Regions from separate parts of the Paenibacillus sp. FSL R5-0912 genome, predicted to be linked through region 2. Evidence: riboswitches for the same ligand, from Rfam matches in the RefSeq annotation. Region 2 holds a riboswitch; the other holds the start of a gene.
What was found. A riboswitch is a leader RNA that binds a small molecule or an ion and turns the genes downstream of it on or off. The one in region 2 is predicted to bind S-adenosylmethionine.
Positions count from the first base shown of each region.

Region 1: linked by a shared signal. The riboswitch ahead of metA (homoserine O-acetyltransferase MetA) and the one ahead of R50912_RS27460 (methionine ABC transporter ATP-binding protein) in region 2 are both predicted to bind S-adenosylmethionine.

Region 1 covers NZ_CP009282.1:2,207,058-2,216,571, forward strand. Annotated here, with positions in the region: gene R50912_RS09285 (HRDC domain-containing protein) at 1-839, shown strand, start outside; gene R50912_RS09290 (1-phosphofructokinase family hexose kinase) at 1,005-1,916, shown strand; gene corA (magnesium/cobalt transporter CorA) at 2,008-2,943, opposite strand; SAM riboswitch class I at 3,367-3,498, shown strand; gene metA (homoserine O-acetyltransferase MetA) at 3,618-4,535, shown strand; gene R50912_RS09305 (aminotransferase class I/II-fold pyridoxal phosphate-dependent enzyme) at 4,723-5,889, shown strand; gene mqnC (cyclic dehypoxanthinyl futalosine synthase) at 6,178-7,314, shown strand; gene R50912_RS09315 (hypothetical protein) at 7,438-7,764, opposite strand; gene R50912_RS09320 (bifunctional 2',3'-cyclic-nucleotide 2'-phosphodiesterase/3'-nucleotidase) at 7,910-9,514, shown strand, end outside.
Region 2 covers NZ_CP009282.1:6,513,378-6,522,891, reverse strand. Annotated here, with positions in the region: gene R50912_RS27470 (UbiD family decarboxylase) at 1-1,038, shown strand, start outside; gene R50912_RS27465 (Cthe_2314 family HEPN domain-containing protein) at 1,066-1,812, shown strand; SAM riboswitch class I at 1,904-2,039, shown strand; gene R50912_RS27460 (methionine ABC transporter ATP-binding protein) at 2,138-3,154, shown strand; gene R50912_RS27455 (methionine ABC transporter permease) at 3,154-3,822, shown strand; gene R50912_RS27450 (MetQ/NlpA family ABC transporter substrate-binding protein) at 3,880-4,755, shown strand; gene R50912_RS27445 (NifU family protein) at 4,974-5,222, opposite strand; gene R50912_RS27440 (YuzB family protein) at 5,305-5,559, shown strand; gene R50912_RS27435 (NAD(P)/FAD-dependent oxidoreductase) at 5,576-6,637, opposite strand; gene mqnE (aminofutalosine synthase MqnE) at 6,717-7,823, opposite strand; gene R50912_RS27425 (HesB/IscA family protein) at 8,231-8,590, shown strand; gene R50912_RS27420 (GntR family transcriptional regulator) at 9,496-9,514, shown strand, end outside.

The DNA of each region.
Region 1 (9,514 bases), 3.4 Mb from region 2:
TGTGTGTGTACCGGCATGAGCTTGCAATGAAGATGGGTGACGGTTACCGCCCCCTGATTGATGGTGTATTTCATGAAGATGAGCATCTTAACAGCCGCGGTCAGGAGCAGCTTAAGCTGCAGTATTACAGTGAGCAGTACGCAAATGAAACGGTCTATGAGGAGCTATGCTCGTGGCGCAGAGGCAAGGCCTCCAGTGAACGCAAGGCACCCTATATCCTGGCTAGCAACCGTCTGCTGCGGATGATCAGTGCATTTCTGCCCCATACGGCAGAAGAGCTGCTGCAGATTCCCGGGGTAGGTGAAGGTAAAGCCTCGCAATATGGCGCCGACTGGCTCAGTATTACCTCCGGTGTGCAGCGTGAGCATCAATATCCGCTGGGCTGGGTAAGTGATTCGGTGGACGAAGAGAGCTTTGTTTCCTGGCTGTACAAACAGAAGGAGCTGAAATACAAGAAGCAGCTGGAGCGGCTGAGATTGCGGCGTGTGCTGCTTCAGGGGATTGAAGAAGGGCAGGGAATGGAGCAGCTCAAGGGGCTCAGCGGGGTCTCCCGCCGTGAAGTTCTTGAAGCTGTAGAGGAACTGGAGAAGGACGGTTATTCTGTTGAGAAGCTCATTGCTCTTGAACTCAATGAAGTCACTTCCCAGGAACAGAACAATATATGGACAGCTTATGAGCTGATTGGTGATACCTTCCTGAAGCCCGTCCTCTATAAGGCCTATGGCGAGGATTTCTCGCCCGCAGAAGGCCTCGATATGTACTATGAGCGCCTGCGGCTGATCCGTATCCGCTTCCGCCGGGAGCAACCGGCCGGGTTGGGGCTGGCGACGAACCTGTAGGAAGCAGCCTACTTCCCGGAGCTTACCCTGTATCGCGCTTCCCCCTTTCCCGCGAGGAAGCGAGCTGCAGGGTTTTATCTGCGGCCGGCAGTGTCTGCAAATTATTAGGAGAAAGGGACGATTAGGGGTACTATACCTGTATGCAGTTAAAAAGGAGTGGGACATATGATAGTTACGTTGACGGTTAATCCTAGCGTGGATGCCAGTACGGGTATAAGTAAGGTTGTTCCCGATCATAAGCTGCGCTGCCGTGAAGCCTCGTACAAACCGGGGGGCGGCGGTGTGAATGTGTCACGGGCGATTCATAGGTTGGGCGGGGATTCCCTTGCACTGTATGCCTCAGGCGGACTTCATGGTCAGCTGCTGCACCATATGCTGGAACAGGAGGGCGTGAAGCATCAGGAGATTCCGATCAGCGGGCAGACCCGGGAGAATCTGATTGTCGTGGAGGAATCCACAGGACAGCAGTTCCGGTTCGACATGCCGGGCCCGAGGTTCATCGAAGGCGATTGGAAGCAATGCCTCGAACAATTAATGGCGCTGCCGGACAAACCAACTTATCTTGTAGCCAGCGGCAGTTTACCTCCAGGCTGTCCGGCTGATTTCTATAGCCGTGTCATTGAAATTGTGAAGCCATGGAATGCCAGGGTGATTGTCGACACTTCCGGTGAACCGCTGCAGCTGGCTGCTGATGCCGGAGTTTATCTGCTGAAGCCTAATGCACGGGAGCTTGAAGAGTTATCGGGCCGTACTATAACCGGTGATGAGGAAGTGAAGGCAGCCGCGCTGCAGCTGATCGAAGAAGGGCGGACCGAGGTGGTTGTGGTTTCGCTTGGCGGGGACGGGGCGCTGCTGATTACGGGAGACGGTTGCGAGCACCTGCGGGCACCTGAGGTTCCCGTACTCAGCGTAGTTGGTGCCGGTGACAGTCTGGTAGCCGGACTCGTATATAGTCTGGAACGGGGCTGGCCGCTGCGCAGAGCTGTTCAATTCGGCGTTGCCTCCGGTGCGGCGGCGGTCATGAACCCGGAGCGGTTGTTCAACAGCATGGATAAGGATACTTCTGGACAACAGTAAATTTAAAGCCCGCCATATACCAAAAAGACGAAGGCTTCCTTTACCCTCCGGGTAATCGGTGCCTTCGTCCTGCGTATTCGTCCGCTGTGCTTCATAGCCAATCCTTCTTGCGGAATATCACCAGCATTCCGCAGCCGAGCGTCACCATGACGGCGATAACTCCATAATAGCCGTACTGGGAGTGAGTCTCGGGAATATTGTCAAAGTTCATACCGTAGATACCGGTAATAACGGTCAGCGGCATGAATATCGTAGTAATTGCCGTAAATACTCTCATGATTTCATTGGCGCGGTTAGCGATACTGGACTGATATGCTTCGCGTAAGTTGCCCATGAGATCGCGGTACGTTTCGAATGTTTCAGAGATCTTAACCGCATTTTCATAAATATCACTGAAATACTTCTGCAGCTGATCGTCGATCAGGCGGAGGTCTTTTTTGTTCAGCGTGTTGATAACTTCCTTCTGCGGGCCTAGCATCTTCTTCAGCCAGAGAATTTCACTGCGCAGACCGATGATCTCGCTAAGATGCGATTTCTTGGTGTGCATGAGGATGTCTTCTTCCAGCTTCTCAATCCGCGCTTCAATCCGGTCACCGACGGAGAAGAAGTTGTCAACCACAAGGTCGATTAGCAGGTACAGGAAGCGGTCAGGCTCACTGACCTCCTGCTCCCAGAGTACAGGCTTCAGGACGCGCAGCTCATGGATCTTCTGCTTGGTAACGGTGATGATGAAATGTCTGCCCAGGAACACGTTGAGCGCGCGGAGGAAGATTTCCTCGTCATCAAACCGGATACTGTTTACTACGATAAAATAATGGCTCTCATAAATCTCCAGCTTCGGGCGCTGATCCTCTTCACTGAGGCAGTCCTCCACAGCCAGATCATGCAGATTGTACAATGGCTGAAGCTCTACAAGGTCCTCAGCATCCGCATCAATCCAATAGAAACCCTCAGCGGGTGCGGTAAGTGTATCCTCAATATTGTCAATAGTCGTAAAAACCCCTGCGTTTACCAGCCGGATTTTCATCTGATTCACTCCTTCTGTCCCTGGTCTTCTCCAGGGATATGCTAATTAAAGCACAGAGAAAAAATCAGCTTGGCCGGTGGTACAATCTACTGATGAAGGCCAAAAGACGGTCCGAGAGCATGAAGAAGAACTGCCCCCGCCGCCGGCAAGCTGATGTTAATCCTGTGTGGTTGTTCTTTCTGCACGCTTATTCGCGAGCCCGGGTCGCCTTCCATTCTTCTCTCACCTCTTCTTTTCGCCGTTTATGGTTGAAACACTTGTCTAGTATAACGCCCGGGTATGCCTCTTTCAAGATAAATTCTTTTCATTCTCTGGGCCCCTTAAGCATTGTATGGACTTGACGAAAAGGAGGTTCATGATTTAAAGTAAATTTTAAGAATAGTATCTCCGGATGCTTTAGCTTTTCCAACTGAATACAGCTTAATCTTATCAAGAGCAGGTGGAGGGACTAGCCCGATGAAACCCGGCAACCGGCGTGTGAACGCACGGTGCTAATTCTTGCGGAAGCTTTGCAGGACGTTATTTGTCCGGCGGAAGTTCTCTGGCAGATGAGAGAGGCGCATATGACTGCAGATATATGACCTTTCTCGCCCGAGAAAGGTCTTTTTTCGTTGTTTTGGATCAGATTTAACCGCCAAGCGGAACCTAATTTCAGTTAAGGAGTGGAAACAGCAATGCCTATTAAAATTCCCGACAGTCTTCCGGCCAAAGAAGTATTATCCGGTGAGAATATTTTTGTAATGGATGAAAGCCATGCCTTTCATCAGGATATCCGTCCTTTGCGGATCGCCATCCTGAATCTGATGCCGACCAAAGAAACCACGGAAACGCAGCTGCTGCGCCTTATCGGGAACTCACCGCTTCAGGTGGATGTTGTTCTGCTGCATCCCAGCTCCCATACCTCGAAGAATACTTCGGCAGAGCACTTAAAGAGCTTTTACAAAACCTTTGATGAAATCAGTGACCGCCGCTTTGACGGCTTGATCATCACCGGTGCTCCGGTGGAACAAATGGAGTTCGAGGATGTCAACTACTGGGAAGAGCTGAAAGTGATTTTTGAATGGAGCAAGCAGAACGTAACCTCGACGATGCATATCTGTTGGGCCGCGCAGGCAGGACTGTACCACCACTTCGGTGTGCGTAAGGTGAGTCTGCCGGATAAATGCTTTGGAGTGTTTCCGCATACGCTGAGCCATAATAATGTGAAACTGCTGCGGGGCTTCGACGAAGTATTCCATGTGCCGCATTCCCGTCACACCGACGTCTCCCGTGAAGATATAGAGAATAATCCGGATCTGCAGATTCTGGCGGAATCAGAGGAGGCCGGTGTGTACCTGGTTTCTACGCATGACGGCAAGCAGATTTTTGTGACCGGACATTCAGAATATGATCCGTTCTCCCTGAAATGGGAGTATGACCGCGATATCGCCAAAGGCATGGATATTGAGATTCCAAAGCACTATTATCCAAAAGATGATCCCACCCGTACACCGCCGGCCGTCTGGCGTGCCCATGCCAACTTATTATTCGCTAACTGGCTCAATTACTATGTATACCAGGAGACACCCTACGATATCGGAGCGTTTATTTAAAAGTTGTATTTGTATTATAGAAGGATGGGTTGGCGCACAACACATAGTCTATGCTTCCGAAGCAAGTTTTGTCGAAGAATGATCAGGTTGTGTACGCTATACAAAACTAAGCCCATGCTTCCGAAGCCAGTTTGTACGAAGAAATTCAGGGAAGCAAATGCTAACAAACTATTAGGAGGAAATGGAAATGGACGAGAAACTGAAAATTGAGAGCAAACTGGCACAGATTGGTTCGATGGAGGACCCCGCGACAGGGGCGATTAATTATCCTGTGTACAACGCGACGGCATTCCGTCACCCGAGACTCGGACAGAGCACGGGCTTTGATTACATCCGCACCAAAAATCCTACCCGCTCTGTGCTCGAAGATGCGGCAGCGGTACTGGAATCCGGCGATGCCGGCTTCGCCTGCGCCTCGGGTATGGCTGCATTGACTACTGTGTTTGCCTTGTTTGGGCAAGGGGATCATCTCGTTGTCTCGCTCGACCTGTACGGCGGAACCTATCGTCTGCTGGAACGGATTCTGTCCAAATACGGCATCAGCGCCTCCTATGTGGATACGAATGATCTGGATGCTCTGGAGGCTGCGCGACAGCCGGGCACCAAGGGTGTATTCATTGAGACACCAACCAATCCGCTGATGATGATTACGGATATCGAAGCGGTATGTACATGGGCCCGCCACCACGGGTTGCTCACGATTGTCGACAATACGCTGCTGACCCCGTTCTTCCAGCGCCCGATTGAGCTTGGAGCAGATATCATCGTTCACAGCGCGACCAAGTATCTGGGCGGACACAACGATGTACTGGCTGGACTTATAGTAACGAAAGGTGCTGAATTGTCTGCTGAAATGGCTGTTCTGCATAACTCAATGGGAGCCGTTCTTGCCCCGAACGACAGCTATCAGCTGATGAAGGGAATGAAGACACTCGCCCTACGCATGGAGCGGCATGAGAGCAATGCACTGGCTATCGCCCGTTATCTGCTGGAGCATCCGGCCATTGCTGAGGTCTTCCATCCGGGGCTTCCGGATCATCCGGGGTATGAAATCCAGAAGCGCCAGTCTTCGGGCAATACCGGAATTTTCTCCTTCAAGGTGAAGGATGCGAGATACGTGGAGCCGCTGCTCCGCCATATCCGCCTGATCGCCTTCGCTGAGAGTCTTGGCGGTGTGGAATCGCTTATGACTTATCCGGCTGTACAGACTCACGCCGATATTCCGGCGGAAATCCGCGATGCGGTGGGTGTAGATGACCGGCTGCTGCGTTTCTCGGTCGGCATCGAGCATGTGGATGATCTGATTGCGGATCTGACCCAGGCACTAGAGGCCGCGCGCGCCGAGCTTGAGTAGTTCACATTGGAACAGCTCCGTTCAGTTATCTGAAGTAGCAGTTGCCTTCAACAGCAGCACCAACGCGGTGCTGCTATTTATATAAATATAAGACTGTATGTGTTTTAAGTATCCTTCTATTTCTCGCTGAAACGTTCCGTCCTAATAAAAGGACGGCAAAATCGTTTCCACTTGGCGAAAGATTTTTCAAGCTCTCCCGATTGTGATACGATGAGGGAACGAGTTTGTTTACTTTTAATTTGAAATTCTTCTACTATACTTCATGGGATTAAGAGGAGGCTGCGAACGATGAGTGCAATTGATCTTATTCTGGATAAGACACTTAAAGGTGAACGTCTTCAATTAGAAGACACAATCACTTTGTTCGAAAGCAATGAAATTGAGAAAATGGGCGCTGCTGCAGATATTATTATGAAGCGCTGGCACCCGGACCCGCTGACCACATTCGTGATCGGCCGCAATATTAACTACACCAATGTATGTGATGTCTATTGCCGCTTCTGCGCCTTCTACCGGAGACCGGGTTCGGAGGAAGGGTATGTGCTTCCGGATGAAACCATCTATGAGAAGATCGCCGAGACGATCAGCGTGAACGGAACCGAGATTCTGATGCAGGGCGGTACGAACCCGAATTTGCCGTTCAGCTATTACACTGATATCCTGCGCGGCATTAAGCAGCGGTTCCCGGAGATTACGATGCATTCGTTCTCACCGGCAGAAATAATGAAGATGGTCGAAGTATCAGGTCTGCCGCTGGAGCAGGTCATGCGTGAGATCCGTGCCGCAGGCCTGGATTCGCTTCCCGGCGGGGGTGCTGAGATTCTCGACGACCGGACACGACGCAAGATCAGCCGGCTCAAAGGCTCCTGGCGCGAGTGGATGGATGTCATGCAGACCGCACACCGCATTGGAATGAACACCTCAGCCACTATGGTTATTGGCCTAGGCGAGAGCATGGAGGAGCGGGCGCTGCATCTGCTGCGTGTCCGTGAAGCTCAGGATGAGTGTATTGCCAATAAATATGACTCCGAAGGATTCCTGGCCTTCATCTCCTGGACCTTCCAGCCGGATAATACGAACCTGAAGCTGGACCGTCAGACTCCGGAAGAGTACCTCAAGAACGTGGCGATCAGCCGTCTGGTGCTGGATAATATTAAGAACTTCCAGTCCTCCTGGGTAACGATGGGGGCTGAGGTCGGCAAGCTCTCCCTGCAATACGGCTGCAATGACTTCGGCAGCACGATGATTGAGGAGAACGTAGTTTCCTCCGCAGGCGCGACCTACAAGGTCAACATCGAGTCGATTACCCGGATCATCCGCGAAGCAGGCAAGATTCCGGCACAGCGCAACACGCGCTACGATATCCTGCGGGTGTTCGATGATGCGAACGCGAAGATTGACAATGATTTTGTAATGCAGAATTAGAGGGGAGAGCGGCATCTCATATGGTGTCAGCCCGGCTATTTCACAGGAGCAGATACAACGCTTATCTATCATTTATCCGTTGGGACGGGTGATGGATAGGCGTTTTTTGTGCCTTTAGACCTATCAACTCACCCAAACCATAAATAGGGTTTGCCCATCCTTCTCCTTCTCATCAGCATAGATATTATTGAAAGAAGCGCGGCCAAGAGTCTTCAGGCGTGTCAGGTTATAGACCAGTACAAAAGCGAGCTTGGGATCACTAGTCAGATAGCCGTCGAACTGGCGTCCGCCAACCTTATTATAGGCGTCACTCATCACCCATTCTTCCGCTTCCCGCAAAGTATCAAAGGTGAGCATTTCTTCAAACCAGCGTATGTCTTGCAGGTTTACGTTTCGATTCTCGTCTTTGACCCAAAAAATTTCCCGATGTGTGTTCTTTTCCTCGTCCAATGTCTGCCCCCCTATATTCTTACTCTTGTTTACAATTTACAAAACTCGCAATTCTAGTTAACCCAGTCTGATAGATTGAAAGTTGGCGATATGTTACGCTTTGACGGTCAGTTTAAAGAGATCGACTGGGAGGGTATTCTATTATATGAGACAAAAGCGTTGGAACAAACCTATCGCTTCAATACTGGCTGCAACTGTGATCACTGCACAGGTACTAGGCGGAGTTGTTGCCGGTTCAGTACTGGGAGGCGGGAAGGCGGAAGCTGCCACTGTTGCACCTGGCACAGTCAGCCTGCGGCTGATGAGTACTACAGATGTGCATACCAATGTGATGGGCTGGGACTACTTCAAGAACAAAGAGTCACTGACTGTGGGACTGGACCGGACGGCAACGCTGGTGAAACAGGCTCGTGCAGAGATGAACAACACAAACAATCTTTTACTCGACAACGGTGATTTGATTCAGGGTACACCGCTGGGTACGTACGCTTCGAAGCAAGTAGATGCTGAAGGCAAGACTATACAAATCAATCCGATGATTGCGGCTTTGAATACAATGGAATATGATGCTGCAACACTCGGCAACCACGAATTTAACTATGGTCTACCGTATCTGAACAGCGTTACTTCGGCAACATATACAGATATACCTTTTATTAATGCGAATGTATATGTTAACGACGGTGACAATAATCCTAACAACGATGTAAATTACTTTGAACCATATGAAATTTTGGAAAAGCAAGTTAAAGACAGCAATGGCAATACACAAACCATTAACGTAGGCCTGATTGGTCTTGTTACTCCGCAGATTATGGATTGGGACAAAGCCAATCTGGAAGGCAAGGTTATTACTAAAGATATTGCTGAAACAGCCGCAAAATTCATTCCTGAGATGAAGGCGAAAGGTGCGGATATTATCGTTGCTATGGCGCACACTGGTTATGCTGATTCGGCAGTGCTAGGCGACGGCTCCGAGAATGACATCAAAGCACTAAGCCTGGTACCTAATATTGATGCAATCACATTCTCCCACACCCATAAAGTATTCCCGGCAGCAACTGTGGATGCTCTGGACGCATCGTTCAAGAATGCATCCAAAGCTTTGCTGCCTGGCATCGACAATGCCAAAGGTCAGATCAATGGTGTTCCAGCTGTTCAAGCCGGCTTCGGCGGAAACAATCTGGGCTTGATTGACCTCACCATTAAGCCAGAGGGAGACGGCTGGGTTGTAGACAAAACCAATTCCCAATCCTCTACCCGTTCAATTACGGGCGTGACTCCGGATGCTGCAGTGGACGCGGCCTTAAAAGCAGCCCATGAAGCTACAATTCAATATGTTAATACACCGCTGGGTAAAACGGATGTGCCGATGAACAGCTTCTTCGCGATGGTGCAGGATGATCCGACCGTTCAGATCGTAACCTATGCACAGCGAAGCTATGTAGAGAACCGGATTAATACAGATCCGACTCTGGCTGCTTACCAGGGGATGCCAATACTGAGCGTAGGCGCGCCTTTCAAAGCAGGACGCAACGGCCCTGATGAATATACTGATATTAAAGCAGGCGACCTGACGATCCGCAGTGCAAGTGACTTGTATCTTTACGATAATACATTGAAGGCAATTTTGGTTAAGGGGTCAACGGTAAAAGAATGGGTTGAAATGAGCGCAGGCGCCTTTAACCGTATCAAACCGGCGGTATCCACCACGCAGGAGCTGCTTAATTCTAAATTCTCCGTATACAAT
Region 2 (9,514 bases):
CCTATGGTGCAGGACCCCCTAGGCGGTCACCGTATTCCATCAGAAGCCGAATTCTCCATCCGCGGGCGGGTGTCTCCGTTTGAGCGTAGACCGGAAGGCCCGTATGGCAGTCAATCCGGCTATTATTCGCTGCAGCATGATTTTCCCGTAATGCATGTGCAGCGGATGTGGCACCGCAAGGATGCGATTTTTCCGGCCACGATTACCGGCAAACCCCGACAGGAGGATTATTATCTGAAGGATTATCTGCAGCGGCTGCTGGCTCCGGCCTATCCGTTAATGATGCCTTCTGTAAAAGCACTGTGGGCGTACTCGGAATCCGGCTCGAACGCCTTGGCGTCTGCGGTGATGAGAGAGAGCTATCCGCGTGAGGGACTGGCTTCGGCCTTCCGTATCCTGGGGGAAGGCCAGCTCTCTTTAACGAAATTCCTGCTCCTGACGAATGAAGCGGTTGAGCTTACGGATTTCCCCAAACTGCTGGAAACCGTGCTTGAACGCTTTAATCCGGCATCAGATCTGGTGATCTTCGCTAACACCTCCATGGATACCCTTGACTATACCGGCCGCAAGCTGAATCATGGCAGTAAGGCTGTGATGATGGGCACCGGCAACCCGGTGCGTGAACTGCCCAGAACCTATACGGAGGGTCACCTTCCAGCAATCACCGACGCCGTGCCCTATTGCGGCGGATGTTTAGCCGTTTCCGGAGCATCCTATATAGAAGACCCTGAGCTTCCCGTCAGGCTGGCCGCTTCCTTCCAGGAGAAGGGCACAGCCTGGCCGCTGATTGTTCTGGTGGACGATGCTGCAGAAGCGGTGCGCACACAAACGTCCTTCCTGTGGACAGTGTTCAGCCGGTTTAATCCGGCGGATGATATTTATGCGGAGACCCATGTATTGCGTAACGCAATCAGCTATTCGCTGCCTATTGTAATAGATGCCCGGATGAAGCCGGGATACCCGGAGGAGCTGGTTCCTCATGAGGACACGGTTGAACTGGTGAACCGGAACTGGAACCGTTATTTCCCTCATTTTTAGATCTTAAGTATTCTGAGGAGGACAAATATGCTGCGGACATTACTGGGAGAGCCGCCCCGCGAGAATAGCGGGGTACTGGCCGAAGCCATGGACAACATGGCGAAGGTCGCCTCCATACTGCGCAAGGAGATGAACGCACATGAAGACCGTGACCATGAATACCGCAAGCTGGAAATATGGACACGCGGTCTGATCTCATCGCTGGACGAGCTGGAACAGAGCTGGTTCGCCGCCGCCTTTTACCGGAGGTCGGTAGTTGCCGGTTATATGGATGATATGTCGCCCACGGAGCAGGGGGAGTACGCCAGGTATGTGTATTTTTATAAGGACGGCTTCATCCGGGTGTTCTCCCTGCTGGACAAGCTGGGTACGGTCCTGAACAGTCTGTATGATCTGAATACAGGGAAAGTCAAAGCACATTTCTCATACTTCACTGTGCTTCGCCAATTTCAGCTGCTTCAGGCGCACAACCCGCTGGCCAATGAGCTGGAGAGGATCAGGAACTCTTACCGCGAACCGATAGAGAATCTGCGCAAACGGCGCAATGCCGAGATTCACTACATGAACGCTGAGATGACGGATGATCTCTGGCAGCGCCATCAGGGGCTGCATGACAAAATCCAACTGGAGGATCTTGACAGCCATCTGGAGGATTTGAAGCAGAGCCTGGAGATGGTGTGCAAATCTTTGTCGGCTGCCTTCAGGTACAGCAATGAGCAGTGGCACAAGAATAAAGCTGCATCCAGCAAGCGTTCAGAGCACGTACAGCCGTAAAAACTTACCTTTGACAAAGAACCGGAAACTTAATATACTTATGCAAGTATTTACTTCTAACATGAAACGGCATATATAACTTCATACTATAATCTTATCGAGAGCGGCGGAGGGATAGGCCCGATGAAGCCCGGCAACCGATTTGTCACAGCATAACTGCTGTTCTGCAAATGTCATGGTGCTAATTCCTACAATGCCGCTGAGTTTGCGGTCTTGGCAGATGAGACGGCATTGTTTACTTCACACACATGGCCTCTTCCGATCTGCACGGATCGTAAGAGGTCTTTTTTGTTATAAATTGCAGGGAAGAAGGAGGACGGGGCGATTGATAGAGCTGAAAGATTTAACGAAAGTATACGGTAAAGGAAGCAAGGCCGCGACGGCGCTTTCCGGACTAAGCCTGTCGATTAAGAAGGGGGAGATATTCGGTGTAATCGGCCACTCCGGTGCCGGCAAAAGCACGCTGATCCGCTGCATTAATCTGCTGGAGCGTCCGAGCGAGGGTGAAGTATGGGTAGATGGGGTGGAGTTGACGGCACTCAGCCAAGGACAGCTGCAGGAGCAGCGGCGCAAGATCGGGATGATCTTTCAGCATTTCAATCTGCTCTCCTCGGCAACTGTATATAACAATATCGCCTTTCCGCTGCGGCTGGCCGGAACCTCCAAGACGGAGATTGAGCGGAAGGTTCGGGATCTGCTGGCTCTAGTCGGACTTGAGGAGCACCGGAACAAATATCCGGCTCAGCTGTCCGGAGGCCAGAAACAGCGGGTCGGGATCGCCCGTGCTCTGGCGAGCGATCCTGATGTTCTGCTATGCGATGAAGCGACTTCAGCGCTGGACCCGCAGACAACGGATTCAATTCTGCGCCTGCTGCTGGATATTAACCGGAAATTTCACTTGACCATTGTGCTAATTACGCATGAGATGCATGTCATTCAGAGCATTTGTGACCGGGTGGCTGTCATTCATGGGGGTGGGATTGTGGAGCAGGGCGACGTTTCCCAGGTTTTTCTGAAACCAAGGCATGAGGTTACGAAAGAATTCATCCGCAGTGAAACTCAGGCAGACGGACCGCTGCGGCAAGCGATTGATGCTGTACATGCCGGATATACTAAGGCGGTCAAAATTACTTTTCTTGGGCAAAAGACGTACGAATCGACCCTTTCGCATGTGGCGCAGGGAACCGGAGTTAATTTCGCCATTCTCCAGGGAACCATTTCTACTATTAAGGATGTCCCTTATGGTCAGCTGATTGTGCGGTTTGAAGGGCCATCCGGTGCCGTGGAAGCAACACTTACCGAACTTGCGGCTCAAGGCCTTGATGTGGAGGTGATTTCTTAATGGGCGGACTGGATTTTAGCGCGATTAACTGGGAAGAAATGCTTGATGCCACGGTTGCAACAATGAAAATGTTAGCTTTTTCAGGAATATTCACAATTATCCTTGGTTTACCGCTCGGCATTGTGTTATATTTATGGGGCAGATCTAATAACACTATTATCAGGGCTGTTTACTCGGTATTATCGTTCGTCGTAAATATTCTGCGTTCAGTTCCCTTTATTATTCTGATGGTTGCCCTGATTCCGTTCAGCAAGTCGATTATGGGTACCTCGATAGGTGTACTTGGAACGATTCCGGCGCTGGTGATTGGCGCGGCTCCATTCTTCGCCAGACTGGTAGAGACCGCACTGCGGGAGGTTGACCGGGGGATCATCGAAGCGGCGCAGGGTATGGGAGCATCCACGCAGCAGATCGTTATGCGCGTATTGCTGCCGGAGGCCCGTCCGGGCCTGCTGGCCGGAGTAACCATAACCGTTGTTACGCTTGTCTCTTATACCGCAATGTCAGGGATGATAGGCGGCGGGGGTCTGGGTGACCTGGCGATCCGCTACGGCTATTACCGTTATGAGAAGGAAGTCATGATTATCTCGGTGGCCCTGATGGTCATTCTGGTGCAGCTGCTGCAAATGGCAGGCGACCGGCTGGTAAGACATTTTACACGGAAATAAGGTACGTCCATATAGCCTTATTCATACAAAACATACGGATTAGAGGGGGATTTACAAATGAAAAAAGTACTGCTCACATTCTTCAGCCTGACCATGATATTGGTGCTCGCGGCTTGCGGCAACAATAACACTGCGAATAATGCGGCAAACTCTGCGGCTACAACGGCGCCAACGGAAGCTGCTGCAGAACCGTCCACTGAACCTGCTGCAGAACCGGTAACCCTGGTCATTGGAGCTTCTCCTGTACCGCATGCGGAAATTCTGAAAGCTATTGCCCCGCTGCTTGAAGCACAAGGCATTACGCTTGAGATCAAAGAATTCACGGATTATGTCCTTCCGAATACACAGCTTGCCGAGAAGGGGCTGGATGCGAACTTCTTCCAGCACAAGCCTTACCTGGATGACCAGAATGCCAAGAACGGCACGGAGCTTGTATCTGTAACCGCGGTTCATGTTGAACCTTTCGGCGCTTACTCTAAGAAGATCAAATCGATCGACGAACTGGCTGATGGTGCCAAGGTTGCCATCCCGAATGATGCTACTAACGGCGGACGCGCATTGATCCTGCTGGCCAAGAATGGCCTGATTACACTGAAGGATGACACGAATATCGCTTCCACCAAAGCCGATATCACCGAGAACCCTAAGAAGCTTGAAATCATTGAGCTGGATGCAGCGATGCTGCCACGTCAGCTGGACGAAGTAGATCTGGCGCTGATCAACACCAACTTCGCGCTGGAAGCGGGTCTGGTTCCAACGAAGGATGCTTTGTTCATCGAAGGAACGGATTCCCCTTATGCCAACCTGCTGGTAGCCCGTCCGGACAACAAAGATTCCGATGCGATCCAGAAGCTGGCTGCAGCCCTGAACTCTGCAGAAGCCAAAGCCTTCATCGATGAGAAATATGAAGGTGCAATTATCCCTGCATTCTAAGCTTGAATCTTAGCTGAATATCTAATAAGTGAAGACCAGAGGATGCCCGTAAGCCAGAAATGGCTGCGGAGCAGCTTCTGGTCTTTTTGCAAGCCGTATAGCAGAAACTGTTAATACATCTATTATCTGCCTAGAGGTTGAACCCACATGAGAAATCCTCTATAATAAAAAAAATCCCGGCCTTCTCATCGGAGGCCGGGATGATCTATGATACGGGATTAGAATACTTGAATAACTTCTTCCACGCCTTCTACTTCTTCAACAAGAGCGCGTTCGATCCCGGCTTTCAGCGTGATCGTGGAGCTTGGGCAACTGCCGCAGGCACCCATAAGCTTCAACTTAACGATGCCGTCTTCTACATCGATCAGTTCGACGTCACCGCCATCGCGCTGCAGGAACGGACGAAGTTTATCGAGCACTTCCAATACTTCATCGTACATGGTTGCACTTTGTACATTCTCACTCATTTCTCAATCACTCCTTTCGTATGTTTATTATAGTACAAAAAGTTAAAAAATAAAATGGTTAGCGCAGAATAGGGAGATTATCATGAGACCAATTATAGAATTTTGTGCCAGTAATATCGGACAGGGTACAGAAAAGCTCAAAAATAAGCTGGAGCAAAACCCCGAATACGATGTGGTGGAGTACGGCTGTCTGAACAACTGCGGACAATGTTATCTGCAGCCCTTCGCCATGGTCGACGGGGAGATTATTGAAGCCGAATCCGCCGACGGACTTGAAGAGGCGATTGAAGCAGCCATTAAAGAGGCTGAGGCATGGGATAGCCTTGAGATCGATTAAACCGCAGCCGTTTGTCCTACCCGAAATGACGCTTAGACATCCAGAGAACGCCGCTTTTGAGCAGGCGTGGAACACGGCCCATGACGGAGCGGCGGCCCATCAGGCCAAAGCCGGCATTTTTACCCAGTGAGCCGAGAGTGCCCTTAAGCTTGATCTTATGCAGCTTCGGGGTCTCACCACGCCATAGGGCCTGAATAATCTGTGCGACCTGTTCTCCTTGTGCACCTGCCGCCTGTGCGCTCGGTGCGAAGGGGAGACTGGCGCAATCTCCAATCACGTACACCTCCGGATAGTCGGCCACATTGTAATAATCGCCCACAATGATCCGTCCTCCACGGTCTTTGGGGAGTTCAAGCTGTTGGACCACCTGCACCGGCTGAATGCCGGCAGTCCAGACCGTAACATCAGCAGGAATTGCCTGGGTGCCATTGAAGATGGCATCCTTTTCTACATGGGAGACGGATACCCGTCCCATGGTCTCCACATGATGCTCATTGAACCACTCCTCCACATACTGTGACAGCTTGGCCGGGAAAGAAGACAATACCCGTTCCCCGCGGTCCAGAATGGAGATGTTCAGATCAGGCCGGCTCTCCCGCAGTTCTGAGGCAATCTCAACGCCGCTCAGTCCTCCGCCTACAATGTTGACCGTTCCGTAAGGCTTCACATCGTTCAGCCGGCGGTAGGTTTCGCGGGTCCCGGCAAAGCTCTGAATACTGCAGGCATAGTGCTCGGCTCCGGGGATGTTATGGAAATTATCGGTGCAGCCGAGCGCTATCGCCAGAATATCATAAGATATCGGCTCCCCGGTATCGAGGAATATCACCCGGCTCTCCAAATCGATGGAGCCCACCTGACCATAGCGGATCGTTAAGCGGGGATGAACCGGGAATTGAATCCGCAGATGATAATCCGTTACAGTTCCTGCGGCCAGTGCATAATATTCCGTCTTGATTCCCTGATACGGCATCCGGTCAACCAGGACGATTTCCACATCATGGGGGAGATGGTTGTTAAGAAGTTGCTGAATGAGGGCAAGACCGCCGTAGCCGCCGCCCAGGACAAGTAGAGTTCTCATGCGAACCGATCTTCCTTTCAGGTATGGTGCGAGATGGGCAAGGCAGTTCCGCAGGGGTATAGGCTGATGCGGTTAGTTGTTACTCGTATACTTTAATCTCGTTGTAGAAAGTATCCCGTTCAACCGGAATCCGACCGGCCCCTTTGACGAGCCAAATCAGCTCTTCACGTGTCAGACCTTCCGGGGTCAATGCGCCCGCGGCATGGCTGATCCGTTCTTTGAGAATCGTGCCATGCACATCTGAAGCTCCGAAGCTGAGGGCGACCTGGGTCAGCTGTGCCCCGATATTAATGAAGTAGGCTTTGATATGGTCAAAGTTGTCCAGCATCAGACGGCTTACTGCAATCGTCTTAAGATCCTCATAAGCAGAGTTCCGGCGCATAATGCCTGCATTCTTATTCTTAGGCTGCATGGAGAGCGGTATGAACACCATGAATCCGCCCGTTTCGTCCTGCAGGTCGCGGATTTGCAGCATATGGCGGATGCGGTCCTCGCGGGACTCAATGGAGCCGTACAGCATAGTCGTATGTGTTCTCATACCTATATTATGAGCAGTGCGGTGAACCTCCAGATATTCCTCGACATTGGCTTTGTCCACACGCATTTTTTTGCGGTACTGGTCGGATAGAATCTCCGCCCCTCCCCCGGTAAGTGTCTTCAGTCCGGCGGCGCGCAGCTGCTCCAGCACTTCACGGATGCTAAGGCCGCTGATGCGGGTGAAGAAGTCGATCTCTGCTGCGGTGTAGGCCTTGAGAGTGACGTCAGGGAAGTGCTCGTTCAAGGCCCGAAGCGAATCAACATAGTACTGGAAGGGCACGTTATCATTATGGCCTCCGACAATGTGGAACTCGCGTACGCCGGGATGGATATGCTGCTGCACATATTGCACCATTTCCTCGCCGGAAAGGGTATAAGCGCCGTCTTCTCCCTCATCCTTGCGGAAATTGCAGAATGCGCAGCGGGATTCGCAGACATTGGTGAAATATAGACTCATGTTTTCGATAAAATATACTTTATTCCCGTTTTTTCGCTGGTTAACCTCATTGGCTAATTGCCCAATCGTTAATAAATCATTGCTCTCATATAAATAAACGCCATCTTCCAAATTTAATCTTTCTCCGCCGCGGACCTTCTCAATGATGTTCGCCATCCGGGCATCCATGTGGGGTGTTATAAGGGTAGACATATGATTTCCTCCTGAAGGTTGGCGAGGCAGTTGCATCGCAGAATCGTGTGAATTGGGGTCAGAGACAACCTCGTGACAAATTTCCGAATTTTTACGTATATCGCTTTTCCTATTATAAACCTCTCCCGGAGGGTGAGCAACCGCCGAAAAACGCAGGCCATACGGTAGAAATTGCATCTTTGCGGAGTGCTTACGACTTGAGGGCAGAGGAATAGTGGAGTATACTTGATTTTATATAAGCAGTAAAATGATTTTCATCATATTGTTTTACCTTATATTACTCGTATTTTGCTCATTCCTTAAGGCCTGAAGGCTGGTTGATAAAAAAGCTTAAGCTTCCAAAGCGAGTTTCGTACGAAGTAATGCAAGGAAGCAGAAGCTAACAAAACTTTGGGGAGGTTAAAGTAATGATTAACATAAGTGAAACAGCAGCTGGCCAATTGAAGACCATGCTTGCTGAGCAGGAAATACCTAATATGTTTCTCCGTCTGGGCGTAACACCCGGAGGCTGCAGCGGTTTCTCTTACGCTATGGGCTTCGATGATAACGAAAGCGACCAGGATGTGTATATGGACATTGAGGGTCTAAAGGTGGTCGTAAGCAAAGACGATATCCGCTACCTCGACGGTCTGGAGATCGACTTCGAGGAATCCGGCATGACCGGAGGCTTCACCATCAACAACCCGAATGCCAGCGCTACCTGTGGATGTGGTTCATCCTTCCGCACGAAGGAAGAAGCAGGGAATCCGGCGGCGGAGCCTTGCTAAACGTCGCTGCATCAACGTTTTTACAACGCTGATCTGTACGGCAGCCGATGCGCCAGCCACCCGCGAACATGTTTGGAATTGCGGATTGAGCGGTGAAATTGAACGTTAATGACCCCGAAGGCCCGGAGTTAACAACCCGGAAAATGCCGTTTGTGGGTTGTGGATTACGACCTCTACCACGTTATTAGTCGCGGACTAATGCGTATTGGAGGTCGTTTTTGTAACGTTAAATAAACGTACGCGGCGCGTTCCCAACGGAGCCCGCACGCTAAAGGAGTTTCCGAAGAAAATCAGCGGTCGGGCTATCCGATACAACGCCAACATACTGTTGCGGACGCTTAAGGGAAAAACCGAATACAATGTGCTGGCGCGAAGCTCATCGGGCCCAATGTATGCGAAAAACCACACACAATAGACTGGGGAACATTCATACTCCTCATGACTAACGCGGGAAGCCGTCAGAAAGCAGGCGGAGGGAGAAAAGTGAGGTATCGCTTAAGAGAGGCATAAGGCACCAACATCGTTCACCCGTCAGGGTGATTTATATTTGGCCCCGGGCGAGGGTACAAGCAAGCTCCTGTAATCATTGCAGGGGCTTTTTTTTATGCTCCAGGCACTCCTCCTGAGCACCCGAAATTGTCAGATTAGTGACTATATCCTATTCTCTCATAAAACATACTTGACTAGTGGGTATAATGGGATTATAGTATGAAAAAAGCTTGCTAAACAAAGAAAGATTTCCACAGAAATCTTTCATTTCATCCCGCATGGATCACATCAAACTGATCACTCCACACCGATCACCTATCACATCGCTAGATGTGAAGTGATTACATAATAATTGTATACAATTATACAATTGTCCGGGCGACCCGCAAAATGAATGGCGAGGAGCAATGAACCTTATGGAAATGCGCTCACGAA